4 regions of the Pseudomonas sp. TE9122 genome follow, and region 1 is predicted to be linked to each of the others. Evidence: predicted binding sites of a transcription regulator. Region 1 holds the regulator's gene; each other region holds the start of a gene.
The links. Region 1 encodes sigma-54, which starts transcription at its own class of promoters, with help from an activator protein. Its sites were predicted from a motif close to ANTGGCATNNANNTTGCTNT; they were not measured.

Region 1 (7,727 bases):
CGCCTGAACCAACCGGAGGAGAGCGCCGAATATCTCTGTGCCATCCATCAACGTTTGTTGCAGACCATGCAGGACGAGCGCTTGCGTCCGGCCCTGCGTGAGGCGGCGCTGCGCCAGAGCAGCAAGACCTATGTCGAACTGTTGAATTTCATCAGCGAGCACGGCGAATACCCACGCACCCAGCGCCTGCTGCATCCGGACACCGGCAATGCCCGCCGCGCCTCAACTTCTCATCAGTATGGAGTCCATTGAAATGGCTTTTACCTTGCCTGCCTTGCCTTACGCCTACGATGCCCTCGAGCCGCACATCGATGCGCAGACCATGGAAATCCATTACACCAAGCATCACCAGACCTACATCAACAACCTCAACGCCGCCGTGGAAGGCACCGAGTTTGCCGAGTGGCCGGTGGAAAAACTCGTCGCCAGCGTCCAGCAGCTGCCGGAAAAACTTCGCGCGGCGGTGATCAATCAGGGCGGCGGCCACGCCAACCATTCGCTGTTCTGGGAAGTGATGGTGCCCAACGGTGGCGGCAAGCCCGACGGCGCGCTGGCCAAGGCTATCGACGAGCAACTGGGCGGACTCGACAGTTTCAAGGAAGCGTTCACCAAAGCCGCGCTGACCCGTTTTGGCAGCGGCTGGGCGTGGCTGAGCGTCACCCCGGAGAAAAAACTGATCGTAGAAAGCAGCGGCAACCAGGACAGTCCGTTGATGAACGGCAACACCCCGATCCTTGGCCTCGATGTCTGGGAGCACGCTTACTACCTGCGTTACCAGAACCGTCGCCCGGAATACATCAACGCGTTCTACAACGTGATCAACTGGCCGGAAGTTGCTGCGCGCTATCAGGCCGCACTGGTTTAAGCCTTCAATAAAAACAATCAGGGCTGACTATGGGCACGGAAACACTGGCGATTGGCAGCGGGCGCATGTTTCGTTACGCGGTGGGTTCGCTGTTGCTGTTGGCGGGTATGACTTTACTGGTCGCCCACGCTTTGCAATGGCTGAATCTGGAACCGAGGCTGTTACGTGCCTTGCAGGGCGGTGCCATCTGCGCCTTGGGCACGGCGCTTGGCGCGGTGCCGGTGCTGGTGATCCGGCGCATGCCGCAGGCACTCAGCGACACCTTGCTGGGATTTGGTGCCGGGGTGATGCTGGCGGCGACGGCGTTTTCGTTGATCGTGCCGGGCATAGCTGCAGCTGAGAGCCTTGGCCTGACGCCGTGGGCCGCCAGTGGCCTGATCTGCTTTGGCATCCTGCTCGGTGCGTTCGGTCTGTATCTGGTGGATCGGCGCATTTGCGGTGCCTCGCCGGAGATGCTCGTCGGCACGTTGGAGCATCCGGTGATTCCACCGCGAATCTGGCTGTTCGTGTTCGCCATCATCGCGCACAACATTCCGGAAGGCATGGCGGTTGGCGTATCTGCCGGAGGCGGGATGGCGGACGCCGACAGTCTGGCGATGGGCATTGCGTTGCAGGATGTGCCGGAAGGACTGGTGATTGCTCTGGTGCTGGCCGGGGCGGGAATGTCGCGGGTCAGAGCGTTTCTGATCGGCGCGGCGTCGGGGCTGGTCGAACCGGTATTTGCGCTGCTGTGTGCGTGGCTCGTGAGTCTGGCTCAGGTGCTGTTGCCGTTGGGGCTGGCACTGGCGGCGGGGGCGATGTTGCTGGTGGTGACCCACGAAGTGATCCCGGAATCGCGCCGTCATGGGCATGACAAGCTGGCCAGTCTGGGCCTTCTGATCGGGTTTTGTCTGATGATGGTGATGGATACGGCGTTGGGGTGAATGGAGGCGAGGAACAGTGTCCCCGCCTCGAGGATTATTCACCTTCGTCGAAATACCTTTCGATCAGATCGACCAATGCGTCCATGGCTTCCTGAGCCTGTTCGCCTTCGGTGCTCAAATGGATCTTGGTGCCTTTACCCGCCGCGAGCATCATCATTGCCATGATGCTCTTGCCGTCGACAGTCGTTTCAGGTGTGCGTCCCACTCGGATCGTGCAGTCTGGATACTGACCCGCCACGCCGACAAATTTGGCCGATGCCCGGGCATGCAGGCCCAGCTTATTGATGATTTCGATTTCACGAGCAGGCATCGCGGTGTAAATCCTTTAGGTGAGGTCGCGGTGGCGAACCTGGACGTTCTTCAGGGTTTTCTGCAGGGCCTGACCCAGTCGTTCGGTCAGGTAGACGGAGCGGTGATGCCCGCCGGTGCAGCCAATGGCAATGGTGACGTAGGCGCGGTTGCTGGCGGCGAAGCGTGGCAGCCACTTGTTCAGGTAGGCGTAGATGTCCTGATACATTTCTTCGACATCCGGCTGCTGCGCCAGGTACTCGGCCACTGGGGCATCGAGGCCCGACTGAGCGCGCAGCTCCGGTTTCCAGTACGGATTGGGCAGGCAGCGCACGTCGAACACCAGGTCGGCGTCGACCGGCATGCCGCGCTTGAAGCCGAACGACTCGACCAGAAACGCCGTACCGGGCTCCGGTTGATTCAACAGGCGCAACTTGATGGTGTCGCGTAGTTGATACAGATTCAGACTGGTGGTGTTGATCTTCAGGTCGGCCAGATCGGCGATCGGACCGAGCAGGGCGGTTTCGTCGTGAATCGCCTCGGCCAGTGAGCGATTGGCGTTGCTCAGCGGGTGACGACGACGGGTCTCGGAAAAACGCTTGAGCAGGGTTTCTTCATCGGCGTCCAGGTACAGCACATCGCACTTGATATGCTTGGCACGCACGTCTTCGAGCAATTCAGGGAAACGTGACAGATGGCTGGGCAGGTTGCGCGCATCGATCGACACGGCGACCAGCGGCTGCGCCAGTTCCGTGTGAATCAGCGCCCGCTCGGCCAGTTCCGGCAGCAAACCGGCCGGCAGATTGTCGATGCAGTAGTAGCCGTTGTCCTCAAGGACATTCAGGGCGGTACTTTTACCCGAGCCCGAACGGCCACTGACAATGATCAAACGCATGATTAGTGCCCGTTCTGCTCGTCCAGTACGACCTGGTACAAGGCTTCATTGCTCGGAGCGCTGCGTAGCTTGTCGCGCACTTCCTTGCGGTCGAGCATGCTGGCGATCTGGCGCAACAACTCCAGATGCGCGTCGGTTGCGGCTTCCGGGACCAGCAATACGAACAACAGGTCCACCGGAGCGCCGTCGATGGCGTCGAAATCGATCGGGGCTTCGAGGTGCAGCAGGGCGCTCACTGGCCCCGCGCAGCCCTTGAGGCGGCAGTGGGGAATGGCGATGCCGTTGCCAAAACCGGTGGAGCCGAGTTTTTCACGGGCGATCAGCGCCTCGAAGACATCCTGCATCGCCAGATCCGGCACTTCGCGGTGGATCAGGTTGGCAATCTGTTCGAGGGCTTTTTTCTTGCTGCCGCCCGGCGCGTTCACTTGGGAACGGCCGGGGGTCAGGATGGTTTCAAGTCGGATCATGGATAGGGGTGTTAACGACCGGTCGCGCCCTGGAGGAGGCTCTGGGTCTTTTCCTTATGCTTTTTGAGTTGGCGATCCAGCTTGTCGGTAAGTGAGTCGATCGCAGCGTACATGTCGGTATCTTCTGCGTTTGCGACCACTTCACTGCCGGGAATATGCAAGGTGGCTTCGATCTTCTGTTTCAGCTTTTCGACGCACATCGTGACCTGCACGTTGGTGATCTTGTCGAAATGTCGCTCCAGTCGCTGGAGTTTTTCCTCGATGTAGGAACGCAGAGGTTGGGTCACTTCCAGTTGGTGTCCACTGATGTTGACTTGCATACAGCTTCTCCTTCGTTGCCAGTGCATAAAGCGGCAGGCCGAAAAGCCTGCCACTGGAACGCTGTAACGTGGCTTACATCAACCGCTTGCGTTCGCTCGAAGGCGCGATTCCGAGGGATTCGCGGTACTTGGCGACGGTGCGGCGAGCCACCTGAATGCCTTGTGCCTCCAGTAAACCAGCGATCTTGCTGTCACTCAACGGCTTTTTCTGATTTTCCGCAGCGACCAGTTTCTTGATGATCGCGCGGATCGCCGTGGACGAGCATTCGCCGCCTTCGGAGGTGCTGACGTGGCTGGAGAAAAAGTATTTCAGCTCATAAATACCGCGCGGGGTATGCATGAATTTTTGTGTGGTCACCCGGGAAATCGTCGATTCGTGCATGCCGACCGCTTCGGCGATGTCATGCAATACCAACGGCTTCATTGCTTCGTCGCCGTATTCGAGGAAGCCGCGCTGATGTTCGACGATCTGCGTGGCCACTTTCATCAGGGTTTCGTTGCGGCTCTGCAGGCTCTTGATGAACCAGCGGGCCTCCTGCAACTGGTTGCGCATGAAAGTGTTGTCGGCGCTGGTGTCGGCACGCTTCACGAAACCGGCGTACTGGGCGTTGACGCGCAGGCGAGGCACCGATTCCTGGTTCAGCTCGACCAGCCAGCGCTCGTTGTCCTTGCGCACGATCACGTCGGGAATGACGTATTCGGCTTCGGTCGACTCGATCTGTGAGCCGGGACGCGGATTGAGGCTCTGCACCAGTTCGATGACCTGGCGCAGCTCGTCTTCCTTGAGCTTCATGCGCCGCATCAACTGGCTGTAATCGCGGCTGCCGAGCAGGTCGATGTAATCGGCGACCAGACGCTTGGCCTCGGTCAGCCACGGCGTCTTCGCGGGCAGCTGGCGCAATTGCAGCAGCAGGCATTCGCTGAGGTTGCGGGCGCCGATACCGGCGGGCTCGAATTGCTGGATGCGATGCAGGACGGCTTCGATTTCGTCGAGCTCGATGTCCAGTTCAGGGTCGAACGCTTCAAGAATTTCTTCGAGTGTTTCGTCCAGATAGCCCTGATTGTTGATGCAGTCGATCAGGGTCACGGCGATCAGGCGATCGGTGTCGGACATCGGTGCCAGGTTCAGTTGCCAGAGCAGATGACTCTGCAGGCTCTCGCCGGCCGACGTGCGAGTGGTGAAATCCCACTCATCGTCATCGCTGCTGGGCAGGCTGCTGGCGCTGGTCTGGTAGACGTCTTCCCAGGCAGTATCCACTGGCAGTTCGTTGGGGATGCGCTCGTTCCAATCGCCATCCTCGAGGTTATCCACCGTCGGGGCGGTTTCCTGGTAGGAGGGTTCCTGGATTTCGGCGGGCTTCTGTTCGGCGTTGTCGGCCAGCGGATCGGCGTTGTCGAAGTCGTCGCCTTCTTCCTGGCGCTCGAGCATCGGATTGGATTCCAGAGCCTCCTGGATCTCCTGTTGCAGGTCCAGGGTCGACAATTGGAGCAGGCGGATGGCCTGTTGCAGCTGCGGTGTCATCGTCAGCTGCTGGCCCATTCTCAAGACTAGCGATGGTTTCATGGCAGGGGCTTAACACCTTATTCGCCGGCGCTTTGCGCCATCCACTACAGGGCGCCGAAGCGCCAAACTTAAGCAAATTATATGCCTGAAACTGAAGTGTTTGCCTAGAGCGCTGTAACAATTAAAGCGGATAAATGCGCCTTGAATCGATACAGCGCTGTCGCGCTTACAGGCGGAACTCGTGACCCAGATACACTTCCTTGACCAGATCGTTGGCCAGGATGGTCTCGGCATCGCCTTCAGCGATCAGTTGACCGTCGTTGACGATGTAAGCGGTTTCGCAGATATCCAGCGTCTCACGCACGTTGTGGTCGGTGATCAGCACACCGATGCCCTTGGCCTTGAGGTGATGGATGATCTGCTTGATGTCGCCGACCGAGATCGGGTCGACACCGGCGAACGGTTCGTCGAGCAGGATGAACTTGGGTGCAGTGGCCAGGGCGCGAGCGATTTCCACCCGGCGACGCTCACCGCCGGACAGGCTCATGCCGAGGTTGTCGCGGATGTGGCTGATGTGGAATTCCTGCAGCAGGCTTTCCAGCTCCTTGCGACGACCGGCCTTGTCCAGCTCCGGGCGGGTCTCGAGGATCGCCATGATGTTGTCGGCGACCGACAGTTTACGGAAGATCGACGCTTCTTGCGGCAGATAGCCGATACCGGCCTTGGCGCGGCCGTGCATCGGCTGGTGGCTGACGTCCAGATCATCGATCAGCACACGGCCCTGATCTGCCTGCACCAGGCCAACGATCATGTAGAAGCACGTAGTCTTGCCGGCGCCGTTCGGACCGAGCAAGCCGACGATCTGCCCGCTGTCGATCGACAGGCTGACGTCACGCACGACCTGGCGGCTTTTATAGGCCTTGGCCAGGTGCTGAGCTTTCAGAGTTGCCATTACTGGGATTTCTCTTCGGTTTTCTTCTTCGGCTGGATCACCATGTCGATGCGCGGACGCGATTCGGTGACCTTGCTGCCCGTGGCGCGACCGGCGCTGGCCAGCTTCTTCACGGTGTCGTAGACGATTTTTTCGCCCTGGGTGACGTTGTTATCCTTGTCGATAACCTTGGCCTTGTCGATCAGCACCACCCGGTTCTGCTGGGCGTGGTATTGAATCGTCACGCCGTAGCCCTTGACCGGGTTGGCGTCGCCCTGGGTCTGCAACTGCTCGAAGTAAGCCAGGTTGCCTACCGAGGTCACCACGTCGATGTCGCCATTGGGCGCGCGCGTCATGGTCACGGTGTTGCCTTTAACGATCATCGAGCCCTGGGTAATGATCACGTCACCTTTATAGGTGGCGATGCCATTCTTGTCGTCCAGTTGGGCGTCGTCGGCCTGAATGCGGATAGGCTGCTGCTGATCGTTCGGCAGGGACCAGGCGCTCGCGCTTCCCAGTGCTGCGCCCAGACTGAGCAAAATAGGGAGGGTTTTAACGAGCCTCATACTGTCCTCTTACGTTCGATTGCAGGTGTATCCTGCTGTCCTTCAGGTACGCTTTCATTCCGACGCCAGTCGATACGCCGCCAGCGCCCTCGATTCTAACGGGTTGCGCGGTCTGCGCATATTCTTGCTGCGGGAACACGGTCATGCGGGTGCTGGTGATCAGGGTGCCGCGCTTTTTCTCGTCGGTGCGCTGTACGCGGACCGAATCGATCAATTCAACTTCGGTGCCGCCCGAATTAACTTCGCCGCGCTCGCTGGTCACGTGCCACGGGAAGTCGGTGCCGCGATACATGTTCAAGTCAGGCTTGGTTACCAGAGTGACATCGGTGGCCTTGACGTGCTCGGCCTTGTCGGAGGTCATCTCGTACTGCACCTTGCCGTCGGGCAGGTACTGAATGGTGTGCGTGTTGGTCGCGTACCAGTCGATCGGATTCTCGGCGGCCGAGACCGGCGGCTTGTCGAGGAAGCGCTCAGGGCTGATGTTCCAGTAGCCCACCGCAGCGAAAATCGCCGCGATGCAGCCGAACAGCAGGAAATTGCGAAACTTTTTGCTAAACATGGTCAGGCTCACAGGTACGCGGCGTTGGCCGCTTCGAGGCGGCCCTGGGCGCGCAGGATCAATTCGCAGAATTCGCGGGCGGCACCTTCGCCGCCACGGGCGCGGGTAACGCCGTGGGCGTGTTCGCGGACGAAATCGGCAGCGTTGGCCACCGCCATGCCCAGCCCTACACGGCGGATCACCGGCAAGTCTGGCAGATCGTCACCGAGATAGGCGACTTCTTCATAGCTTAGGCCCAGTTGCGCGAGCAGACCGTCGAGTACCACCAGTTTGTCCTCGCGCCCCTGAAACAGATGCGGGATGCCGAGGTTTTTCGCGCGGCGCTCGACCACCGGGGTCTTGCGACCACTGATGATCGCCGTCTGCACGCCGGCATTCATCAACATCTTGATGCCCTGGCCGTCGAGCG
Region 2 (7,727 bases), 710 kb from region 1:
TGTTCAATTCGACCTCCAAGCAGTCTTAAACGCGCCCAGCACCTGGACGCGCCACTTCAATCAATCGGCGCAGCACTTAAAGTTTGTCTGGAGCACAACGGATCGAGACCGGCGCCGTTCATCACCGCACCAGCCTCGTTTCGCAGTGTCCCCACACTGCCTTCAGCGCGCTCGCCACTCCCCCAAACGCCCCCGCAGACGGGCCGCGCACTGGCTGTGTAACTGGCTGACCCGCGATTCACTGACGCCAAGGACTTCACCGATTTCCTTGAGGTTCAGCTCTTCGTCGTAGTACAGCGCCAACACCAGTCGCTCACGCTCCGGCAAATTGGCAATCGCGTCCGCCAGCGCCGCCTGGAAGCGTTCATCTTCCAGATCGCGTGACGGCTCCATATGAGCACTCGCGCCATCCTCGTGCAGCCCTTCGTGTTCGCCGTCCTGCAACAGGTCGTCGAAACTGAACAGGCGACTGCCCAAGGTGTCATTCAGAATCCCGTAGTAATCGTCGAGACTCAATTGGAGTTCGGCCGCAACCTCGTGATCTTTAGCGTCACGGCCGGTTTTAGCTTCAATCGAGCGAATCGCGTCGCTGACCATCCTGGTATTACGGTGAACCGAGCGTGGTGCCCAATCCCCTTTGCGCACTTCATCGAGCATCGCGCCGCGGATTCGAATGCCCGCGTACGTTTCGAAACTGGCGCCTTTGCTGGCGTCGTATTTGGTCGAGACTTCCAGCAAACCGATCATCCCGGCCTGGATCAGGTCTTCGACCTGCACGCTGGCCGGCAGGCGCGCCAGCAAGTGATAGGCAATGCGCTTGACCAGTGGCGCGTAACGCTCGATCAATTCGTATTGCGCGTCACGCGCCGACTTTTTGTAAAGATTCATGCCACTGGCGGTCATATCACAGGCCCTGCGGTTTGCTGCACGAGACGCTCGACGAAAAATTCCAGATGCCCGCGCGGGTTGGCGGGCAGCGGCCAGGTATCGACCTTCTGGGCGATGGCTTTGAAGGCCAGTGCGCACTTGGAACGGGGAAAGGCTTCGTAGACGGCGCGCTGCTTCTGCACTGCCTTGCGCACGCTTTCGTCGTATGGCACGGCGCCGACGTATTGTAGGGCGACGTCGAGGAAGCGATCCGTGACCTTGGTCAACTTGGCGAACAGGTTGCGCCCTTCCTGCGGGCTCTGCGCCATGTTGGCCAGCACGCGGAAGCGGTTCATGCCGTAATCGCGGTTGAGCAACTTGATCAGCGCGTAAGCATCGGTGATCGAAGTCGGCTCGTCGCAGACCACCAGCAACACTTCCTGGGCGGCGCGTACGAAACTGACTACCGAGTCACCAATACCCGCAGCGGTGTCGATCACCAGCACGTCGAGATTGTCGCCGATGTCGCTGAACGCCTGGATCAGGCCGGCGTGTTGCGCCGGGCTCAAGTGCACCATGCTCTGCGTGCCGGAGGCCGCCGGCACGATGCGAATCCCGCCCGGGCCTTGCAACAGCACGTCGCGCAGTTCGCAACGGCCTTCGATAACGTCGGCCAGTGTGCGCTTGGGTGTCAGCCCCAGCAGAACGTCGACGTTCGCCAGGCCCAGGTCGGCGTCCAGCAGCATGACCCGACGGCCAAGCTCTGCCAGCGCCAGCGACAAGTTCACTGACACGTTAGTCTTGCCGACGCCACCTTTGCCGCCGGTCACCGCGATCACCTGTACGGGATGCATGCTGCCCATGTTATTTCTTTACCTTGTCTTGCATAGACGGAGGCCACATTACTGGCTGCGCGTTCCTGATCGGAACAATGCGTGGCAGACCATCGATGTAGGTACAAAAACTGTTCATGATTACCTCAGCCAACCTGCTTGGTCGGGCTGTGATAGATATCAGCGAACATGTCAGCCATGGCTTCTTCGCTGGGTTCTTCCTGCATTTGCACGCTGACGGCGCGGCTGACCAGTTGATGACGACGCGGCAGATGCAGATCATCCGGAATCCGTGGGCCATCGGTCAGATACGCGACCGGCAATTCATGACTGATCGCCAGGCTCAACACTTCGCCGAGACTGGCCGTTTCATCCAGTTTAGTCAGGATGCAGCCGGCCAGCCCGCAACGCTTGTAACTGTGATAAGCGGCGGTTAGAACCTGTTTCTGGCTGGTGGTTGCCAGGACCAGATAATTTTTTGAGCGAATGCCACGCCCGGCCAGGCTCTCAAGCTGCATGCGCAACGCCGGATCACTGGCTTGCAGGCCGGCAGTATCGATCAAAACCACGCGTTTGCGTAGCAGTGGATCCAATGCCTGCACCAGCGACTGACCCGGATCGACGTGCGTTACCGGCACGTTGAGGATGCGCCCGAGGGTTTTCAATTGTTCCTGCGCGCCGATGCGGAAGCTGTCCATGCTTACCAGTGCAACGTTCTGCGCGCCGTACTTGAGCACATAACGCGCGGCGAGCTTGGCCAGCGTGGTGGTCTTGCCCATGCCGGCGGGGCCGACCATGGCAATCACACCGCCCTCTTCCAGCGGCTCGACTTCCGGTACGGCAATCATCCGCGCCAGGTGCGCCAGCAGCATGCGCCAGGCCTGACGGGGTTCTTCGATATCGGTGATCATCGCCAACAGATCGCGCGACAGCGGGCCGGACAGGCCGATGCGCTGCAGACGGCGATACAGATTGGCCTGGGCCGGACGGCTGCCTTGCAGCTGATTCCAGGCCAGGGTGCCGAGCTGCACTTCCATCAGCTCGCGCAGGCTGTTCAATTCAAAACGCATCGAATCCAGTGCACGCGGATCGACACCCGCCGAGGCCTGCGCAGGCGCTGCGGCCGGGCGCGTCGGTGCGGCGTAGGTCGGCTCGCTCAGCGGTTCGGCAGCAGTCAGCGGCAGGCCTGCGGTCAACGGCAGCCCGGCGAACAACTGCTGATTGGTGTTGCCGTCGGCTTCGCCACGCAGGCTCAGCTCGGCCTGGGCGGTGACGATGCGCGACTGGGTCTTGCGCAGCTCGTCTTCGAGTTCCATGTTTGGAACCCGTGGCGCCAGCGCCGACAATTTGTAATCCAGAGCCGCCGTCAACTCGACGCCGCCGGCGATGCGGCGGTTGCCGATGATGGCGGCATCAGCGCCCAGCTCATCGCGAACCAGCTTCATGGCCTGACGCATATCGGCGGCGAAAAAACGCTTAACTTGCATAAACCACTACCTCAGCCGTTGGGCCCTACTGTCGCAACGATGGTCACTTGCTTGTTGTCCGGTACTTCCTGGTAGGCCAGTACATGCAGCCCTGGCACTGCGAGGCGGCCGAAACGCGAGAGCATCGCGCGAATCGGGCCTGCTACCAGCAGGATCACCGGTTGGCCTTGCATTTCCTGACGCTGGGCCGCTTCGATCAACGAACGCTGCAGCTTCTCGGCCATGCTCGGCTCCAGCAGAACGCCCTCTTCCGAGCCTTGTCCTGCCTTCTGCAGACTATTGAGCAATATCTGTTCCAACCTTGGTTCCAATGTGATTACAGGCAGCTCGGACTCAGTGCCTACAATGCTTTGGACGATTGCACGGGATACGCCGACCCGCACAGCGGCGACCAACGCGGCGGTATCTTGACTCTTGGCAGCGTTGTTCGCGATCGCTTCGGCGATGCTGCGAATGTCGCGCACCGGCACGTGCTCGGCGAGCAGCGCTTGCAGGACCTTGAGCAACTGCGACAGCGAAACCACGCCCGGCACCAGCTCTTCCGCCAGTTTCGGCGAGCTCTTGGCCAGCAATTGCATGAGTTGCTGCACTTCCTCGTGGCCGATCAGCTCACTGGAGTGCTTGTACAGAATCTGGTTCAAGTGCGTGGCGACCACGGTGCTGGCGTCAACCACGGTGTAGCCGAGCGATTGCGCCTGGGCGCGCTGGCTGATTTCGATCCACACCGCCTCCAGGCCGAAAGCCGGATCTTTGGCGTTGATCCCGTTGAGCGAGCCGTACACCTGGCCGGGGTTGATCGCCAGTTCGCGGTCCGGGTAGATCTCGGCCTCGGCGAGAATCACGCCCATCAGCGTCAGGCGGTAAGCGCTCGGCGCCAGATCGAGGTTGTCGCGGATGTGCACGGTCGGCATCAGGAAGCCCAGATCCTGCGAGAGCTTCTTGCGCACACCCTTGATCCGCGCGAGCAATTGCCCACCCTGATTGCGGTCTACCAGCGGAATCAGGCGATAGCCGACTTCCAGGCCGATCATGTCGATCGGCGTCACGTCGTCCCAGCCCAGTTCTTTGGTTTCCATGGCGCGGGCCGGCGACGGCAGCAGTTCCTGCTGACGCTTGACCTCTTCCAGCGCCACAACCTTGGCAACGTTCTGCTTCTTCCAGAACAGGTACGCGCCGCCCGCAGCCAGCGCCGCCATGCTCAGGAAGGAGAAGTGCGGCATGCCCGGAACCAGACCCATCACCGCCATCAAACCAGCGGCCACGGCCAGCGCTTTCGGCGAGGCGAACATCTGGCGGTTGATCTGCTTGCCCATGTCTTCCGAGCCGGAAGCACGGGTCACCATGATCGCCGCTGCTGTAGATAACAACAGTGATGGCAATTGCGCCACTAAACCGTCACCGATAGTCAGCAAGGCGTAAACCTTGCCCGCATCGCCGAAGCTCATGCCGTGCTGGAAGATACCCACGGCCATGCCGCCGATGAGGTTGATGAACAGAATCAGCAGGCCGGCGATGGCGTCACCACGGACAAACTTGCTGGCACCGTCCATCGAACCGTAGAACTCCGCCTCCTGGGCGACTTCCTGACGGCGCGACTTGGCTTGATTCTGGTCGATCAGGCCGGCGTTGAGGTCGGCGTCGATCGCCATTTGTTTGCCGGGCATCGCATCGAGGGTGAAGCGCGCGCTCACCTCGGAAATCCGCCCGGCACCCTTGGTCACCACGACGAAGTTGATGATCATGAGGATAGCGAAGACCACGATACCGACCACGTAGTTACCGCCGATCACCACCTCACCGAAGGCCTGAATCACCTTACCGGCAGCGGCGTGGCCGTCCTGACCGTGGAGCATGACCACTCGCGTCGAGGCCACGTTCAGCGCCAGTCGCAGCAACGTCGCCACCAGCAGAATCGTCGGGAACACGGCGAAATCCAGCGGCCGCAGCGCGTACACGCAGACCAGCAGGACGACGATCGACAGGGCAATGTTGAAGGTAAAGAAGACGTCGAGCAGGAACGGCGGTACCGGCAACATCATCATCGCCAGCATGACCAGCAGCAACAACGGCACGCCCAGATTGCCTCGACTGAGGTCGGCAACGTTGGTGCGTGCTGTATTGAATAACTGAGTGCGATCCACCGGTTTTCCCCGTTCCTTTAAAGCAAACTTTTGACGCCCCGAACGGGCGCAGGGCGGCTATTGCAAGAAGCTTTCCAACTTTTGCCGGGGAATGAAATAGAGCGGTTTTACTTGGGATTTATCGGCTGATTGGGCTGGCCCCTTCGCGAGCAGGCTCGCTCCCACAGTTTGACATGCATTCCCAATCGGACATTTGGAATACGGCCCCTGTGGGAGCGAGCCTGCTCGCGAAGAGGCCATCGAATGCGGCGCATTTTGTCGATTTAAACGAAGCTGTTTAAAAGACACCTGCAGACACGGTCTCAAGGCTACAAATCCTTGCGCCATTGCCTACAGCCAAGCCAGAATCCGCCGGCTTGTGCGCTTTGGGGTCGAGTTCTATCGTGGTCCGGTCGCTGACGAATCAGCGATCGGGTTTAGCGACTCGAACTCAAGTCAAAGGTGCATCAGCGTTCCAGGCTTCGTTGCGGATCTGTATTTTCGCGATTTCGTCATGGTGGCTGTATGCGGGAGACCTTCGGGTCTGCCGGGTGCCTTTGACCGGTTCGCTAACCCGCGTACAGCCGCCACCCTCCCTGTTTAGCGACAGGTTGTCGCGGCTCCATTTCAAAGGAGCTTCACCATGGTCAAACCAACACCCAACCCGCCCGAATCCGACCCCACCTCCCCCTACGAATCCCTCGATTCAAAAAAACTCCACCAAGCCGCCGACCGCGCCCTCGACCACTACCTCTGCCCACCCGGCTCGACCCCACCACCCTTCAGCCCCCGCGCCATGTACGCCGTCACCGCCGACACGAAAAACGAAGACCTGCTGGCCAACGCCTGCGAAACCCTCGCCTCGGCCAAAACCATCGCCCAGGAATTCGCCGGGCTGGTCAAACCATCGCAGCGCCGAACGCTGATGGGGATTGCGCAACTGATCATGCTCGGGGAACTGGCGGTAAATCGGGTGCTGGATAATCTGGAGTTGCCTGGATGATGCGGTTCGGCTGAGTGATTCGAGTGAGAGAGCCGGCCTTTTGGCGAGCAAGCGCGCTCCCACATTTTGATCTTCTTGGATGCAAATCTTGCAGCGGCTGAAGATCCTGTCGAGTGCAGCTTGCGCGAGCTAGGCCTCTCGGCGGTGCAGGAGCGCCCACCCCTTCAGCGATACCATTGGTCGGAAAACCGTCCCCACCTGTCAGATCTGACAGGTGACGGGCGCCTCGTTCTGCGTTGTGATGAACCTTGCCTGCCATTGTTCCTGGAGAACAGAATGAGCGTTCAAGTCTATTCAACCGAAGCCAACGCTGCCCTGGCCTTGTATCCCGTGTACCCCCCGCAATGGATAACACCGGTGCTGCCTCCAGGTACTGCCGATGGTGGCCTTCCTCTCTCGGCATTCACTCCATCTGGGGTAGAACTTGTCATCGACCCCATAACCGGCTTGCGGAACTGGGTCATGGCGGCTTATGACGTCGTGACTATTTTTGTCAACGGAGTCAACACCGGCATCAGCAAAACCATCTATCCCGGTGAGGAGCAGGAACGCATTCTTTTGCGCGTGCCGGCGAGCTGGTTCACAAACGGTGTCAACGATGTCCACTACAGAGTGACCCGAGCCAGCGGTAACGACGCTGACTCACCCACACTCAAGCTGCTCTACAACAACCCGGCGCCTACCGTCACCGTCAGCCATCCACCCAGCGTCGCACCGGGGCAGACGGCAGTCATCACGATCACCGTCGGTTACTCACGGCCTCAAGACACGGTCACGCTCACCATAGGCACCTGGAGCATCACATTTGCCAACCCCACAAGCCCGATCAACCACACCCTGACGGCTGCCGAATTGCAGTTGATAGGCGACGGCACCCATTCGGTCTTCGCCAGGGTGCGCGATCAATTGACCAACAACAATGAGTCGGCGACGACCCCGATCACTATCACCGCCAATCAGAAGGTGTACAACTCGCCGATAATCGCTGAGGCCGTGGACGGCATGCTCGACGTGGCCGCACTGAGGGGCCAGGACGCCACGCTACGAGCACGCAACTGGACGGGAATCCAGGTCGGTCAGCAGGTGTGGTTGAAGCTCACCGGCCAGAAACCCGACGGCTCGGCGCACGTCCTGCAATTCTGGAATGGTGACACCCACAAGGTGAATGCGACCTGGGTCAGTCAGGGGTTCTGGGATAAACCGCTGCTCATAGCTTTTCTGAAAGAATTGAAAGAAGGATCGCTGTTGAAACTGGAATTCTGGGTATCGGAGGACAAGAGCAATGACTTCGCTAGCGCCACGCGGTTTCCGGATCAGGTGTATACCGTCATTGGCCTGCAACTTGACCTGCCACCCCCGACCTTGAACCCGCCCACAGTGCCGATTGACGTTTTGGCTAATCCGGATGGAGTGAAGC
Region 3 (7,727 bases), 1.0 Mb from region 1:
AAAGGCAACGGGCCGCTGTGTTGAAACACGTCGGCCAGCGTCGTCCCGGCGTATTCGCACATGACGTAATACAAATGCTGACGCTGAGTGCAGGCATGGATTTGCGGAAAATGCCGGCCGGCCACGCGCTTGAGAAACCATTCCTCGGACAGCAGCGCCTGCCCGGCTTGCGGGTCGTCGGCCAAGCGCGTCGGCAAGGTCTTCAACAGCCAAGGCTGGCCCTGACTATCGAGCACGCGATACAGCAATGATTGCTGGCTCTGGCCGATGATGCCTTGCACCTGCCAGCCTTCAAACGCTTGCCCGGGTTTCAGCGTTGGCGGCAGTGGCCATTGCTGCAATTGCACCAGCGCATCGCCGATGCTCGCTTCGCCCAGCGCATCGACGCGCACCAGCAGGGCACTGGCGTTGTCCTGACTGCCGGCCAGATGCGCGGCGTTGACCAAGGTTTGCGCCGCGCTGTGCAGGTCCGGTTGATCACGCAGAATCGCCGCGATCGCGGTATCGCCCAAGGTCGACCAGACGCCGTCGCTGAGCAGCACGAAGCTTTCGCCCTCACGCAGTTCGCCGTCGAGGAAATCCAGGACCAGATGCTGATCGAGCCCGAGCGCACGTTTGAGCACGTGTTGCATGCCCGGTTGCTCCCAGACGTGATCCTCGCTGATGCGCTGCAAGCGCTCGGCGTGCCAGCGATAGACCCGGCAATCGCCGACGTGGGCGAGGGTGAAGCGCCGACCGCGCATCACCAGCGCGCTGACCGTGGTCAGCAGCGGTTGCCCGCCGCCGTTGGCCTGCAGCCAGCGATTTTGCGCGAGCAGCAGGCGATCCAGCGCCTGGGCCACGCTCCAGGTTTCCGGCGTGGCGTAGTAGTCCAGCGCCAGGGCCTGCAAGGTCGAACGCGCGGCGAGGCCGCCATCGGCGCACTGGCTGACGCCGTCGGCGATGGCGAACAGATAACCCTTGCTCACCGCCAGTGCCGGCGCCGGTGTCACTGAACGCAGGGCGTCCTGATTCTCCGCGCGCGGGCCGGTGGCGCTGGCTTCGGCGAAACTCAGTTGCAGGGCCATTCGAGCCTCAGACCCGCGCCGCTGTCACCGCCGCCGAGCCCCAGGTGGTTCTCCAGCGACGCTTGACGCCGTGCAGGCCAAACCATGCCAGCACGCCGAGGCTGGCGAACAACCACAGCGCCAATTGATAGCTGCCGGTGCTTTGCTTGATCGCGCCCATGCCGGCCGCCAGGGCGAAGCCGCCAATTCCGCCGGCCATGCCGATCAGCCCGGTCATCACGCCGATCTCCAGACGAAAACGCTGCGGTACCAGTTGGAAAACCGCACCGTTGCCGGCGCCCAAGCCGAGCATGGTGCAGACGAAAAGCGCCAGCGCCGCGTAGGAACTTGGCAGATTGAAGCCCACCGCTGCGATGCAGATGGCAGCGACGGTGTACATCGCCAGCAAGGTGCGGATGCCGCCGAAGCGATCGGCCAGCGCGCCACCCAGTGGCCGCATCAGGCTGCCGCCGAACACGCAGGCAGCGGTGTAGTAGCCGGCGGTCACCGGGCTCAGACCGTATTGATCGTTGAAGTAACCGGGCAGGGCGCTGGCCAGGCCGATGAAGCCGCCGAAGGTGACGCTGTAGAAAAACATGAACCACCAGCTGTCGCGATCACCGAGGGCCTTGAAGTAGTCGGCCATGGCTTTCGGTTTTGGCCGCTGCGGGGCGTTTTTTGCCAACAGGGCGAACAGCACCAAAGTCAGGACCAGCGGGATCAGGGCAAACCCGAAGACATTGCTCCAGCCGAACGCGGCGGCAATCACTGGCGCCAGCAGCGCGGCGAACACGGTGCCGGAGTTGCCCGCACCGGCGATGCCCATGGCTTTGCCTTGGTGCTCTGGCGGGTACCACTGCGAGGCCAGCGGCAGGGCCACGGCGAACGACGCGCCGGCCATACCGAGGAACAGGCCGAGGATCAGCGCCTGTTCATAACTGTGGATGCCCAGTTTCCAGGCACCGAACAGCGCGCAGATGACGATGACCTGGCCGATCAGCCCGGCGGTCTTGGGCGACAAGCGATCAGCGAGCATGCCCATGGCGAAGCGCAACACCGCGCCGGCCAGAATCGGCGTGGCGACGACGAGGCCGCGTTGCTGGGTGGTCAGGTGCAGGTCGGCGGCAATCTGCACCGCCAGCGGGCCGAGCAGGTACCAGACCATGAAGCTCAGGTCGAAATACAGGAAGGCCGCGAACAGGGTCGGGGTATGGCCGGATTTCCAGAAGCTTGAATTCATCGCGCACCTCGGCTGAAAAGAGTCTCGAAAGGAGTCATGCACAGCAGGTGGAGCGCCTCACGGCCGCACCACCGGCCCCGTTCTGTGGGGCCAAAACGCAAAAACGCCGCTACCTGATTCGCCGGGGGGCGAACGGGGTGAGCGACGTCTTTGTCGTAGGTGGGGCAACCGCCGTTGGTTACCTGTGCGGTTTACTTAGCGAGATTTGTGCCAACAGCTGAAAAGCAAAAGCCCCTCACCCTAGCCCTCTCCCAGAGGGAGAGGGAACCGAGCGGGGGATGGCCGAATCATTTGCCGATCTGAACGATTTCGAGTGAATCCATAATCGACTCGGTCGTTCAGGTCGGCGGACAGCGCCAGACAACGCGGTCGGTCCCCTCTCCCTCCGGGAGAGGGAACCGAGCGGGGGATGGCCGAATCATTTGCCGATCTGAACGATTTCGAGTGAATCCATAATCGACTCGGTCGTTCAGGTCGGCGGACAGCGCAAGACAACGCGGTCGGTCCCCTCTCCCTCCGGGAGAGGGCTAGGGTGAGGGGCCCTTGATTTGCAGCGAAAATTTCAGCCCAGCAACTCACTCATGGCAATGATCTGCTCCGCCACCTGAATCAGCTTCTGCTGGCGGCTCATCGCCTGGCGGCGCATCAGCGTATAGGCCTCTTCCTCGTTGCAGTCCTTCATCTTCATCAGCAAACCCTTGGCCAGTTCAATGCGCTTGCGCTCGGCCAGTTGCTGATCGCGCGCCTGCAATTGCGCGCGCAAGGCCTGGTCACTCTCGAAGCGCGCCATCGCCACGTCGAGAATCGGCTGCAACCGTTGTGCGTGAATGCCTTCGACGATGTAGGCACTGACCCCGGACTTGATCGCCTGACGCATCACCCCCGGGTCATGTTCGTCGGTAAACATCACGATCGGCCGGGGCTGGTCGCGGCTGACCAGTACCACTTGCTCCATCACATCGCGGCTCGGTGACTCGGTATCGATCAGGATCACGTCCGGGCGCACCGTTTCGACGCGCGCCGGCAGGTCGATGGTCAGGCCGGACTCGTCGATTACCTCGAAGCCGGCCTCGGTCAGCGCCGCTTTCAGGCGTCCGACTTTTTTCGCGGTGTCGTTGATCAGCAGAATGCGCAACATGTTCGCGGTCTCCTGTCAGCGCTGGGCGAGAAGGGGGGCGGTGTCGCTCAGGGCATGCAGCTTGAAACTGCGCGCATAGCCCGCCGGGTCGCTGCCGTCCCAGACCTTGCCGTCGAGCAACTGGCTGCTGCGCAGGTCTGCGTACGAAGTCGCAACGCCGACCGCGCTGGCGGCCTCGCGATACAGATCCAGACGCTGAACCTGACGGGCGACGGCCAGATAATCCGGATCCTCGCGCAACAGACCCCAGCGACGAAACTGGGTCATGAACCACATGCCGTCGGACAGGTAGGGCAGATTGACCTCGCCATCGCCATGAAAACGCAGCGCATGCGGATCCTGCCAGCGATTACCGAGGCCATCGGCGTAGTCGCCCATAAAACGCGGCTCGATGCACGCGGCGGGGGTGTCGAGGTATTCGGTGGCGCTGAGTAATTGCGCGGTACTGCGGCGGTTTTCCGGGCCTTCTTCGATGAATCGGCTGGCCTCAAGAATGGCCATGACCAGCGCCCGCGCGGTGTTGGGGTATTGCTCGACAAATTCGCGGGTGCAGCCGAGGACTTTTTCCGGGTGATCGGGCCAGATGCTCTGGCTGGTCGCCAGGGTGAAACCGAGATTCTGCTGCACGGCGCTGGCCGCCCACGGTTCGCCGACGCAAAAGCCGTCGATGCGCCCGGCTTGCAGGTGCGCGACCATTTGCGGCGGCGGCACTACCACGCTGTCGACGTCCTGCAACGGATGAATGCCCTGGCTCGCCAGCCAGTAATAAAGCCACATCGCATGGGTGCCGGTGGGGAAGGTCTGGGCGAAGGTCAGTTTTGCGCGGCTTTGGTGCACGTGCCGATCGAGCGCTTCAGGACTGTTCACGCCAGCCTGTTGCAAACCATGGGACAGGTTCAGGCTCTGGCCATTCTGGTTCAGGCCCATCAGCACTGCCATGTCGGTCGGGGCGACGCCGCCGATGCCCAGGTGCACCGCATAAATCAGCCCGTACAGACTGTGCGCGGCATCCAGTTCGCCGCTGACCAGTTTGTCGCGCAGGTTGGCCCATGAGGCCTGACGTTTGAGGTTCAGCGTCAGGCCGTAGGGTTGGGCGAAGCCCTGGGTGGCGGCGACCACCACCGAGGCGCAGTCGCTCAGCGCCATGAATCCGAGATTGATCGCGCTCTTTTCCGGCGCATCGCTGCCATTGACCCAGGCCAGAGGCCCCAAGGACGTTTCGTTCATACCCTACCTCAAAAAAAACGTCGTCCCGGATTCTGCGCAGGCAAAACCCGGGGACGACGCCATTGTCCTGGCCTGCGCGCCGTCATTGGTCGGCAGACTGATGAGCGGGGTGGTGCAAGGCATATGCCAGTCGCCTGATTCGCGCAGGCGCCTCGCGCCGGGGGACGATGCCCGGCTATAATCGCCGCCTCTTTTCGCCGCCCGAGTCATTGCCGCCCATGTACACCCTGGCCCGTCAGCTGTTGTTCAAACTTTCCCCGGAAACCTCCCACGATCTGTCGCTGGATCTGATCGGCGCGGGTGGACGTTTGGGCCTCAACGGCTTGCTGTGCAAGGCACCGGCGAAAATGCCGGTGACCGTCATGGGGCTCGAATTCCCGAACCCGGTAGGGCTGGCGGCAGGTCTGGACAAGAACGGCGCGGCCATCGATGGCTTTGCGCAACTGGGTTTCGGTTTTGTCGAAATCGGCACCGTGACCCCGCGTCCGCAGCCGGGTAACCCGAAACCACGAATCTTCCGCCTGCCGGAAGCCGAGGCGATCATCAACCGCATGGGTTTCAACAACCTTGGCGTGGATAACCTGCTGGCGCGGGTCGCTGCGGCGAAATACCAAGGCGTGCTGGGCATCAACATCGGCAAGAACTTCGATACCCCGGTCGAGCGCGCGGTGGATGATTACCTGATCTGCCTGGACAAGGTCTACGCCCACGCCAGTTACATCACGGTCAACGTCAGCTCGCCGAATACCCCGGGCCTGCGCAGCCTGCAGTTCGGCGACTCGCTCAAACAATTGCTCGCGGACCTGGCCACGCGCCGCGCCGAACTGGCCCTGCGTCACGGCAAGCATGTGCCGCTGGCGATCAAGATCGCGCCGGACATGACCGACGAAGAAACTGCGCAGGTCGCCCAGGCGTTGATCGAAACCGGCATGGATGCGGTGATCGCCACCAATACGACTTTGAGCCGTGTCGGCGTCGAAGGCATGGAGCATGGCGACGAGGCGGGCGGTCTGTCGGGTGCGCCGGTGCGTGAAAAGAGCACCCATACCGTGAAAGTGCTGGCGGGCGAATTGGCCGGGCGTTTGCCGATCATTGCTGCGGGCGGGATTACCGAGGGCAAGCACGCGGCGGAGAAGATCACGGCCGGTGCAAGCCTGGTGCAGATCTATTCGGGCTTCATCTACAAAGGCCCGGCGCTGATTCGTGAATCGGTAGACGCCATCGCCGCGTTGCGCTGAGGATTGCCGAGGCCTTGGGGAGCCTTTGTGGCGAGGGGATTTATCCCCGCTGGGCTGCTCAGCAGCCCCAAACCTTCCACAGTGATATGCCAGGTAGATTGAAGTTCGGACTTCGCGACTGCTGCGCAGCCGAGCGGGGATAAATCCCCTCGCCACGTGGATCCCGGTTAACCCTTTTTGCAGGCATAAAAAAGGGCTCCTCGAAGGAGCCCCTGGGCCGTAGCCCGCCGTCCGGGAGGGACGTGCGTGGTTAATTCAGTGCAGATTCAGATTGTCGTGTCGGAATAAATGCCCTGTGTCAGCCGACGGCGTGAAGTTCGTTGAGTCTGTGGATTCCCGCAGTGCCGGTCATACCGTCCCAGTTGTCGCCGCGTCCTTCTCGCCAGCCGTTGATCCAGGCTTGACGTACCGACGGTAGAGTAAATGGGCAAAGCTCACGGGATTTGCCACCAACGCCATATTGATATCCGCGCAAAAATGCTCTTTCCAACGGATCACGCTTAAGTCTTCTCATAGGGTGTTTCCCTCACTTGTTGACTGTAGTGTCGCGTTGACCTCAATTGAGGTCTGGCAGAAAAAACCTGCCATCGTGCGGCTCGCTGCCGGCGTGGCGAGCCAAGGTGTTGACGCCGTTGCGACGTCAACCTGTGCTCAGTTCTAACCAATGAGTCACACCGAGGGAATGATCGTTTTGTCATAAGCACGTAACGTAAAGGATGCTATGGCGATAAGTAACCGCGTATTTATTCAACGTTCATTGCGCAAACCCCGGTATGATCGGCGCCCCGCTGACTCAGGGGGTTAATCCTTTAGTGAGAATGACCCACGTTTGCGCTTGGGTAATATTCGACGAAGGGTCGCTTTCAGTCTTTTTGTTTCACCAACTTTTTTATCTGTCCCGGCATCTAAGCTCTTTTAACCCGAGCAGCGGGGATGGAACGGCACACCTTCGTGCCACGCGGGCGCTCTTTCAGAAAAGCGCCTGATTGAAAACCGGGTCGGCAATGCGTTGCCGGCCCACTAGCCAAAGGCTCTGGAATTACCATGTCCGATCGTTTCGAACTCTTCCTCACTTGCCCCAAAGGCCTTGAAGGCCTGCTCATCGAGGAAGCCGTCGGGCTTGGCCTTGAAGAAGCGCGCGAGCACACCTCCGCCGTGCGTGGCATGGCGACCATGGAAACCGCTTATCGCCTGTGCCTCTGGTCGCGTCTGGCCAACCGTGTGTTGCTGGTGCTCAAGCGTTTCCCGATGAAGGACGCCGAAGACCTCTACCACGGCGTGCTCGACATCGACTGGCAGGATCACATGCTCAGCGACGGCACCCTGGCCGTCGAATTCAGCGGCCACGGCTCGGGCATCGACAACACCCACTTCGGCGCGCTGAAAGTCAAAGATGCCATCGTCGACAAACTGCGCACGCCACAGGGTGATCGTCCATCCATCGACAAGCTCAACCCGGACCTGCGCATTCACCTGCGTCTGGATCGCGGCGAAGCGATTCTCTCCCTCGACCTCTCCGGCCACAGCCTGCACCAGCGCGGCTATCGCTTGCAGCAGGGCGCGGCGCCGCTGAAGGAAAACCTCGCGGCGGCAATCCTCATCCGTTCCGGCTGGCCGCGAATTGCCGCCGAAGGTGGCGCACTGGCTGACCCGATGTGCGGTGTCGGTACGTTTCTCGTCGAAGCGGGGATGATTGCCGCCGACATGGCGCCGAACCTGCGTCGCGAGCAGTGGGGCTTTACCGCGTGGCTCGGTCATGTGCCGGCACTGTGGAAAAAACTCCACGAAGAAGCCGTCGAGCGTGCTGCCGCCGGTCTGGCCAAACCGCCGCTGTGGAT
Region 4 (7,727 bases), 5.3 Mb from region 1:
GAAGCGTAAACAACCTGGAAGTCCAGCTGTTCTTCGGTAGCACCGAGGTTGTCGAACAGGTCGAAGATCTGGTCCAGAACCCAGTCCGGACGCGCGCCTGGACGGTCAACCTTGTTGATGACCACGATTGGACGCAGGCCGGCTTCGAAAGCCTTCTTGGTCACGAAACGGGTTTGCGGCATAGGGCCGTCTTGAGCGTCAACCAGCAGCAGAACGGAGTCGACCATCGACATTACGCGTTCAACTTCGCCGCCGAAGTCGGCGTGGCCCGGGGTGTCCACGATGTTGATGTGGTAGCCGTTCCAGTTGATGGCGGTGTTCTTCGCCAGAATGGTAATACCGCGCTCTTTTTCCTGGTCGTTGGAGTCCATCACGCGCTCGTCGTTGAGCTCGTTGCGCTCCAGGGTGCCGGATTGACGCAGGAGTTTGTCTACCAGGGTGGTTTTACCGTGGTCAACGTGGGCAATGATGGCGATGTTGCGTAGATTTTCGATCACTTGTGTATCTCGATCAGAGGATTCGGTTTGCTGACAAGTCATGGCAGCGATTAGCAGTAGTGTCCGGCATGGCCGTTACAGCTTGACGGCGGTGTCGGGGGGCCGGTGACGCAGGCCACAGGCAAACAGCCCCGGGCACTTAGCTCGGTCGATAAACGCGCACATTGGCATGCCCCTCACTGAGCAAATGGTGGGCATGCAGGCGACTCATCACGCCTTTGTCGCAATACAGCAGGTACTGGCGAGTAGGGTCCAGTTCCTTGAAACGTGCGTTCACTGCATAGAACGGCATCGTCTGTACCTCTATGCCGGCGAGCTCCAGCGGGTCATCCTCGGCGGCATCCGGGTGGCGGATGTCGATCACGATCTGACCGGCCAGCGCTTCGCTGACTTCTTCAATCTGCAAATCCTGGCCCAACTCGTCGATTACCCGATCGATCGGCACCAGTTTGGCGTTGGCGAGCGCACGCTCGAGTACCGCCATGTCGAATTCTTTCTCTTCGTGCTCAACCCGGCCACGCTTGGCGGCGGTCTTGGGGTTGACCGAAATCACGCCGCAGTATTCCGGCATGTGCCGGGCGAAATCGGCGGTGCCGATCTCGTTGGCGGTGTCGATGATGTCCTGCTTGTGCGCGACGATCAGCGGCCGCAGCACCAGCTTGTCGGTCACGCAGTCGATCACCGACAGGTTCGGCAGCGTCTGGCTCGACACTTGCGAGATCGCTTCACCGGTCACCAGTGCATCGATGTGCAGGCGTTCGGCGATCTCGGACGAGGCGCGCAACATCATACGCTTCAAAACCACGCCCATATGACTGTTATCGACTTTGCCGAGAATTTCGCCCAGCACTTCCTCGAACGGCACACTGACAAATAGCACGCGTTGCGAGCTGCCGTACTTCTTCCAGATGAAGTGCGCGACTTCCATCACGCCCAATTCGTGGGCACGCCCGCCGAGATTGAAGAAGCAGAAGTGCGCCATCAGGCCGCGACGCATGATCTGATAAGCCGCCACGGTCGAATCAAAGCCGCCGGACATCAATACCAGCGTCTGCTCCAACGCACCCAGCGGGTAGCCGCCGATGCCGTTGTGCTGGCTGTGAATCACGAACAACCGTTTGTCGCGAACTTCGATACGGACTTCGATTTGCGGTGCTTTAAGGTCGATTCCGGCCGCACCGCACTCGCGACGCAGCTTGCTGCCGACGTATTTTTCCACGTCCATCGAGCTGAAGGCATGCTTGCCTGCGCGCTTGCAGCGCACCGAGAAAATCTTCCCGGCCAGTGCATCGCCGTAGTGCTGTTTGCACTTTTCGGTGATGTCGTCGAAGTCGCCCAGCGGGTACTCGTCTATCTGCAGAAAATGCGCGATACCCGGCATGCAGGTCAGGCGCTCGCCCATCTCTTTCAAGGCTTTGGGGTCGGTAACGCGGGTTTCCAGCTCGAGATTGTCCCACACGCCGTTCACCACCACGGCCGGGTCCAGGTCACGGAGCACGGTGCGGATGTTCTTGGCCAACTGGCGGATGAATTTCGTCCGGACAGGTCGGCTTTTGATGGTGATCTCGGGGAAGACTTTTACGATAAGTTTCATGAAAACAGCGCGCGAACGGCCAGCCGAAAAAGGGGGGCGCGGATTATAGCGGAAATTGCTCAAGGTTTAACCAGTTAATGTGCAGAAGGTTTTGCTTGCACCAAAACAGGTCATTTCTGAATTTAAACGCAACATTAAGGGGCGGGATTTGTCGATTCAGTACCTCGCACGCCTTAATAAGCGTGAATTTGGGGCAAAAAACCCATGCTGGGGCACTGGCATGCAATTTGCTCCCTTGTGAGGCAGGTTGCCTTGGCAGAGTATTCGCGCCGGCATCACCATTATTAAGGGCATCCACTACCCGCCCTAATTCACCCGGAGGACACTATGTCGAAGTCGGTTCAACTCATCAAAGATCATGACGTCAAGTGGATTGATCTGCGCTTCACGGACACCAAAGGCACTCAGCACCACGTGACCATGCCGGCTCGCGATGCGCTGGATGACGACTTCTTCGAAGTCGGCAAGATGTTCGACGGTTCCTCCATCTCCGGCTGGAAAGGCATCGAAGCCTCCGACATGATCCTGATGCCGGTCGACGAAACGGCCGTGCTCGATCCGTTCACCGAAGACCCAACCCTGATTCTGGTGTGCGACATCATCGAGCCTTCGAGCATGCAGGGCTACGATCGCGACCCACGTGCGATCGCCAAGCGCGCCGAAGAGCACCTGAAAGCCACCGGTATCGGTGACACCGTATTCGCCGGTCCGGAGCCTGAGTTCTTCATCTTTGACTCGGTGAAATTCAAGTCGGACATCTCCGGCTCGATGTTCAAGATCTACTCCGAGCAAGGTTCGTGGATGTCCGACCAGGACATCGAAGGCGGCAACAAGGGTCACCGTCCAGGCGTGAAAGGTGGCTACTTCCCGGTTCCACCATTCGACCACGACCACGAAATCCGTACCGCCATGTGCAACGCACTGGAAGAAATGGGTCAGTCGGTTGAAGTTCACCACCACGAAGTGGCGACTGCCGGCCAGAACGAAATCGGCGTCAAGTTCAACACCCTGGTGAAGAAGGCCGACGAAGTTCAGACCCTGAAATACGTTGTGCACAACGTTGCCGACGCTTACGGCCGCACCGCGACCTTCATGCCGAAGCCACTGTACGGCGACAACGGTTCGGGCATGCACGTACACATGTCGATCTGGAAAGACGGCAAGAACACCTTCGCAGGTGAAGGCTATGCCGGCCTGTCCGATACCGCTCTGTACTTCATCGGCGGCATCATCAAGCACGGTAAGGCCCTGAACGGCTTCACCAACCCGGCGACCAACTCCTACAAGCGTCTGGTGCCAGGCTTCGAAGCTCCGGTAATGCTGGCCTACTCGGCTCGCAACCGTTCCGCTTCGATCCGTATTCCTTACGTGTCGAGCCCGAAAGCCCGCCGTATCGAAGCACGCTTCCCGGATCCGGCTGCCAACCCGTACCTGGCCTTCGCAGCACTGCTGATGGCCGGTCTGGACGGTATCCAGAACAAGATCCACCCAGGCGATGCCGCCGACAAGAACCTGTACGACCTGCCGCCTGAAGAGGCGAAAGAGATTCCACAGGTTTGCGGCAGCCTCAAAGAAGCCCTGGAAGAGCTGGACAAGGGCCGCGCGTTCCTGACCAAGGGCGGCGTGTTCTCCGATGACTTCATCGACGCTTACATCGCGCTGAAATCGGAAGAAGAAATCAAGGTTCGCACCTTCGTGCACCCACTGGAATATGAGCTGTACTACAGCTGCTGATCCGGTAGCGCTGCGTAAAGCGGCGTGACACAAGAGGCCTCCTTCGGGAGGCCTTTTTTATTGCCCGGCGCAACGCATTTTCCATGTGGGAGCGAGCCTGCTCGCGAAAGCGGTGGGTCATTGATCGTTCCCACGCTCCGCGTGGGAATGCAGCCCGTGACGCTCCGCGTCACTGGACGCGGAGCGTCCCAGGAGGCATTCCCACGCAGAGCATGGGAACGATCCTTTGGATACCAGTCTTTTCAATTCCAGTTATTAACGGTTTTGGCCAACCGCCCCACCTGTCCTATGCTGCTACCCATCGCTTCCAACCCCGGTCGATTTCATGGGTCGCACGTTTCTCTACATTCTGCTGCTGATCGCCCTGCCCGCCGCCGCGCAGATCTACAAGTACACCGACGCCAACGGCAACACGGCGTACAGCAATCAGCCGCCGGACGGCGTGCAGGCGCAACCGGTCGAGCTGCCACCGCTCAATCGGGTCGAGCCGCAAGCACCGAGCGCGCCGCAATCACCCCGCCCCGAAGCACCGCAACCAGCGCGCAACGCCTATGAAATCCTCGAGCTCGCCGGCCTGCCCACTGACGAGGCCCTGCGCGCCAACAACGGCACCTTTACGGTCAATGTCCTGATCAAACCGCGCCTGCAATCGCCGCATCAACTGAGACTGGTGCTGGACGACGAGCCCTATGGCCAGCCGAGCAACGTACCGGTTTTGCAGTTGGTGAACATTGATCGCGGCGAGCATCGCCTGGCCGTGCAGGTGATCGACGGCCAGACCGTCATTCAGCAGAGCCCGCCAGCCGTCTTCACCGTGCAACGGGTGCATAGACCATGATCCGCGCGGGGCTGGCACTCATTCTGGCGCTGATGTCGACGTACACCTTGGCGGAGGTCTTTACCTATGTCGACGCGCAGGGCAACCGCGTCTATACCGACCAGCCACGCGCCAACGCCAAGCGAGTGCCGATCGCGACGAGCAATCGCATGGCTGTCCCTGCCAACACCGCAGCGCCGATCACCACAGCGAAAAAATCCGCCGAACCACCGCCCTTTCACTACGACATGCTGCGCATTCTGATCCCGGAGCCCGACGCCACTCTGCGCAGCAGCGCCGGCGAGCTGATCGTCAGCGTCACCAGCGAGCCCGGCCTGCAAAGCGGCCATCGTTATCGCCTGCTGCTGGATGGCAAGGCCACTGGCGAGCCCGGCGTCAGCCCGGTATTTGCGCTGAGCAATATCGATCGCGGCAGCCACAGCCTTTCGATCGAAATCCTCGACGCCGCCGGGCGTACCGTGGAACGCACCGCCAATCAGCCGTTCCACATGCTGCGCATTTCCCTGGCGCAGAAACGTCAGGTCAAACCCTGCGTTGCCGACGACTATGGCGTGCGCCCGGAGTGCCCGCTCAAGGACAAACCTGAAGAGCCGAAAAATCCATTCCTGCGCTTCTTTTAACCTCCGCCAGCCGCGCGCACTCTATTGGTGCACTAAACTGCATCTCGCCCACAACCCAACCCATTTTGGTTCGAAACTTCCCGTTTGAGCTGGCTTCGTGCCATACAAACGCGCGTCGAACGCCTGTTTCAGGGGTTAAACGCTTCTTTTCGGAGCCTTGGTTTGGTTTTTGCATTTTCCCGACATCAGCGCTTTGTTCTCGCGCACGCCTTGCTCCAAAAGGGGTCCAGATGACCATAAGCGACGCTATTCACCGTTTGCTGCTCGACAACCTTACCACGGCGACCATCCTGCTCGACGCCGAACTGCGCCTGGAGTACATGAACCCGGCGGCGGAGATGCTGTTGGCCGTCAGCGGTCAGCGCAGCCACGGCCAGTTCATCAGCGAGCTGTTCACCGAATCCCCCGAGGCGCTCAATTCCCTGCGTCAGGCCGTGGAGCAGGCGCACCCGTTCACCAAGCGTGAAGCGATGCTCACCGCCCTCACCGGCCAGACGCTGACCGTGGATTACGCGGTGACGCCGATTCTCAGTAACGGCGAGACTTTGCTTTTGCTTGAAGTGCACCCGCGTGATCGCCTGCTGCGGATCACCAAGGAAGAGGCGCAGCTGTCCAAGCAGGAAACCAGCAAGATGCTGGTGCGCGGTTTAGCCCACGAGATCAAGAACCCCCTCGGCGGCATCCGTGGTGCGGCGCAATTGCTCGCGCGCGAGCTTCCGGAAGAGAGCCTGCGCGATTACACCAATGTGATCATCGAAGAGGCCGACCGCCTGCGCAATCTGGTCGATCGCATGCTCGGCTCGAACAAACTGCCATCGCTGGCCATGTGCAACGTCCACGAAGTGCTCGAACGCGTCTGCCATCTGGTCGAAGCCGAAAGCCAGGGCTGCATCACCCTGGTGCGCGATTACGACCCGAGCATTCCCGACGTCCTGATCGACCGCGAGCAAATGATTCAGGCGGTGCTGAACATCGTGCGCAATGCGATGCAGGCGATCAGCAGCCAGAACGAGCTGCGCCTGGGCCGCATCAGCCTGCGCACCCGCGCCATGCGCCAGTTCACCATCGGCCACATCCGCCATCGTCTGGTGACCAAGATCGAGATCATCGACAACGGTCCCGGCATTCCGGCGGAACTGCAGGAAACCATTTTCTTTCCCATGGTCAGCGGCCGCCCGGATGGTACCGGGCTGGGCCTGGCCATTACCCAGAACATCATCAGTCAGCACCAGGGCCTGATCGAGTGTGAGAGCCATCCAGGCCACACCACCTTCTCGATCTTCCTGCCACTGGAACAAGGAGCCACATCGACATGAGCCGTAGTGAAACCGTGTGGATCGTCGATGACGACCGTTCTATCCGTTGGGTCCTGGAAAAAGCCTTGCAGCAGGAAGGCATGACCACCCAGAGCTTCGACAGCGCCGATGGCGTGATGAGTCGTCTGGCCCGGCAGCAGCCGGACGTGATCATTTCCGATATCCGCATGCCAGGCGCCAGTGGCCTGGATCTGCTGGCGCGGATTCGCGAACAGCACCCACGGCTGCCGGTCATCATCATGACCGCTCACTCCGATCTGGACAGCGCTGTCGCCTCCTATCAGGGCGGCGCTTTCGAGTACCTGCCCAAGCCGTTCGACGTCGATGAAGCGGTATCGCTGGTCAAACGCGCCAACCAGCATGCGCAGGAACAGCAAGGCCTGGAGGTTGTGCCGGCGCTGACCCGCACCCCGGAAATCATCGGCGAAGCGCCGGCGATGCAGGAAGTGTTTCGCGCCATCGGGCGCCTGAGCCACTCCAACATCACCGTGCTGATCAACGGCGAATCCGGTACCGGTAAAGAACTGGTGGCCCACGCCCTGCACCGCCACAGCCCACGCGCGGCCTCGCCGTTCATTGCCCTGAACATGGCGGCGATCCCCAAGGATCTGATGGAATCCGAGCTGTTCGGCCACGAAAAAGGCGCGTTCACCGGCGCGGCGAATTTGCGTCGCGGTCGCTTTGAACAGGCGGACGGCGGCACGCTGTTTCTCGATGAAATCGGCGACATGCCGGCGGACACCCAGACGCGTCTGTTGCGCGTGCTGGCCGATGGCGAGTTCTATCGCGTCGGCGGCCATGTGCCGGTCAAGGTCGATGTGCGCATCATCGCTGCGACACACCAGAATCTGGAAACCCTCGTCCACGCCGGCAAGTTCCGCGAGGACTTGTTCCACCGCCTCAACGTGATCCGCATCCACATCCCGCGCCTGTCGGATCGTCGTGAAGACATTCCAACCCTGGCCCGGCACTTCCTCAGCCGCGCCGCGCAGGAACTGGCGGTGGAGCCCAAGCTGCTGAAAAGCGAGACCGAGGAATACCTGAAAAACCTGCCTTGGCCAGGTAACGTGCGCCAGTTGGAGAACACCTGTCGCTGGATCACCGTCATGGCCTCCGGTCGCGAAGTGC

Region 2: a site for sigma-54 is predicted at 5,388-5,407, ahead of flhA (flagellar biosynthesis protein FlhA). Genes of this name have one in related genera too.
Region 3: a site for sigma-54 is predicted at 4,763-4,782, ahead of ACZ9BE_RS06675 (CmpA/NrtA family ABC transporter substrate-binding protein). Genes of this name have one in related genera too.
Region 4: a site for sigma-54 is predicted at 2,306-2,325, ahead of glnA (type I glutamate--ammonia ligase). Genes of this name have one in related genera too.

What each region holds. Positions count from the first base shown of each region.
Region 1 is NZ_JBWBQI010000001.1:468,574-476,300, forward strand. It holds gene ACZ9BE_RS01955 (hypothetical protein) at 1-252, shown strand, start outside; gene ACZ9BE_RS01960 (superoxide dismutase) at 254-865, shown strand; gene ACZ9BE_RS01965 (ZIP family metal transporter) at 895-1,788, shown strand; gene ACZ9BE_RS01970 (HPr family phosphocarrier protein) at 1,823-2,098, opposite strand; gene rapZ (RNase adapter RapZ) at 2,114-2,971, opposite strand; gene ptsN (PTS IIA-like nitrogen regulatory protein PtsN) at 2,974-3,438, opposite strand; gene hpf (ribosome hibernation-promoting factor, HPF/YfiA family) at 3,450-3,758, opposite strand; gene ACZ9BE_RS01990 (RNA polymerase factor sigma-54) at 3,832-5,322, opposite strand; gene lptB (LPS export ABC transporter ATP-binding protein) at 5,489-6,214, opposite strand; gene lptA (lipopolysaccharide transport periplasmic protein LptA) at 6,214-6,759, opposite strand; gene lptC (LPS export ABC transporter periplasmic protein LptC) at 6,746-7,318, opposite strand; gene ACZ9BE_RS02010 (KdsC family phosphatase) at 7,327-7,727, opposite strand, start outside.
Region 2 is NZ_JBWBQI010000001.1:1,176,615-1,184,341, reverse strand. It holds gene fliA (RNA polymerase sigma factor FliA) at 163-903, opposite strand; gene fleN (flagellar synthesis regulator FleN) at 900-1,730, opposite strand; gene flhF (flagellar biosynthesis protein FlhF) at 1,847-3,187, opposite strand; gene flhA (flagellar biosynthesis protein FlhA) at 3,199-5,328, opposite strand; gene ACZ9BE_RS05195 (DUF6124 family protein) at 5,951-6,310, shown strand; gene ACZ9BE_RS05190 (Ig-like domain-containing protein) at 6,587-7,727, shown strand, end outside.
Region 3 is NZ_JBWBQI010000001.1:1,479,664-1,487,390, forward strand. It holds gene ACZ9BE_RS06660 (bifunctional protein-serine/threonine kinase/phosphatase) at 1-1,067, opposite strand, end outside; gene ACZ9BE_RS06665 (nitrate/nitrite transporter) at 1,075-2,286, opposite strand; gene ACZ9BE_RS06670 (ANTAR domain-containing response regulator) at 2,849-3,424, opposite strand; gene ACZ9BE_RS06675 (CmpA/NrtA family ABC transporter substrate-binding protein) at 3,440-4,651, opposite strand; gene ACZ9BE_RS06680 (quinone-dependent dihydroorotate dehydrogenase) at 4,870-5,889, shown strand; gene rmf (ribosome modulation factor) at 6,188-6,403, opposite strand; gene rlmKL (bifunctional 23S rRNA (guanine(2069)-N(7))-methyltransferase RlmK/23S rRNA (guanine(2445)-N(2))-methyltransferase RlmL) at 6,934-7,727, shown strand, end outside.
Region 4 is NZ_JBWBQI010000001.1:5,792,763-5,800,489, reverse strand. It holds gene typA (translational GTPase TypA) at 1-497, opposite strand, end outside; gene thiI (tRNA uracil 4-sulfurtransferase ThiI) at 637-2,091, opposite strand; gene glnA (type I glutamate--ammonia ligase) at 2,419-3,825, shown strand; gene ACZ9BE_RS26190 (DUF4124 domain-containing protein) at 4,151-4,663, shown strand; gene ACZ9BE_RS26185 (DUF4124 domain-containing protein) at 4,660-5,283, shown strand; gene glnL (nitrogen regulation protein NR(II)) at 5,514-6,599, shown strand; gene ntrC (nitrogen regulation protein NR(I)) at 6,596-7,727, shown strand, end outside.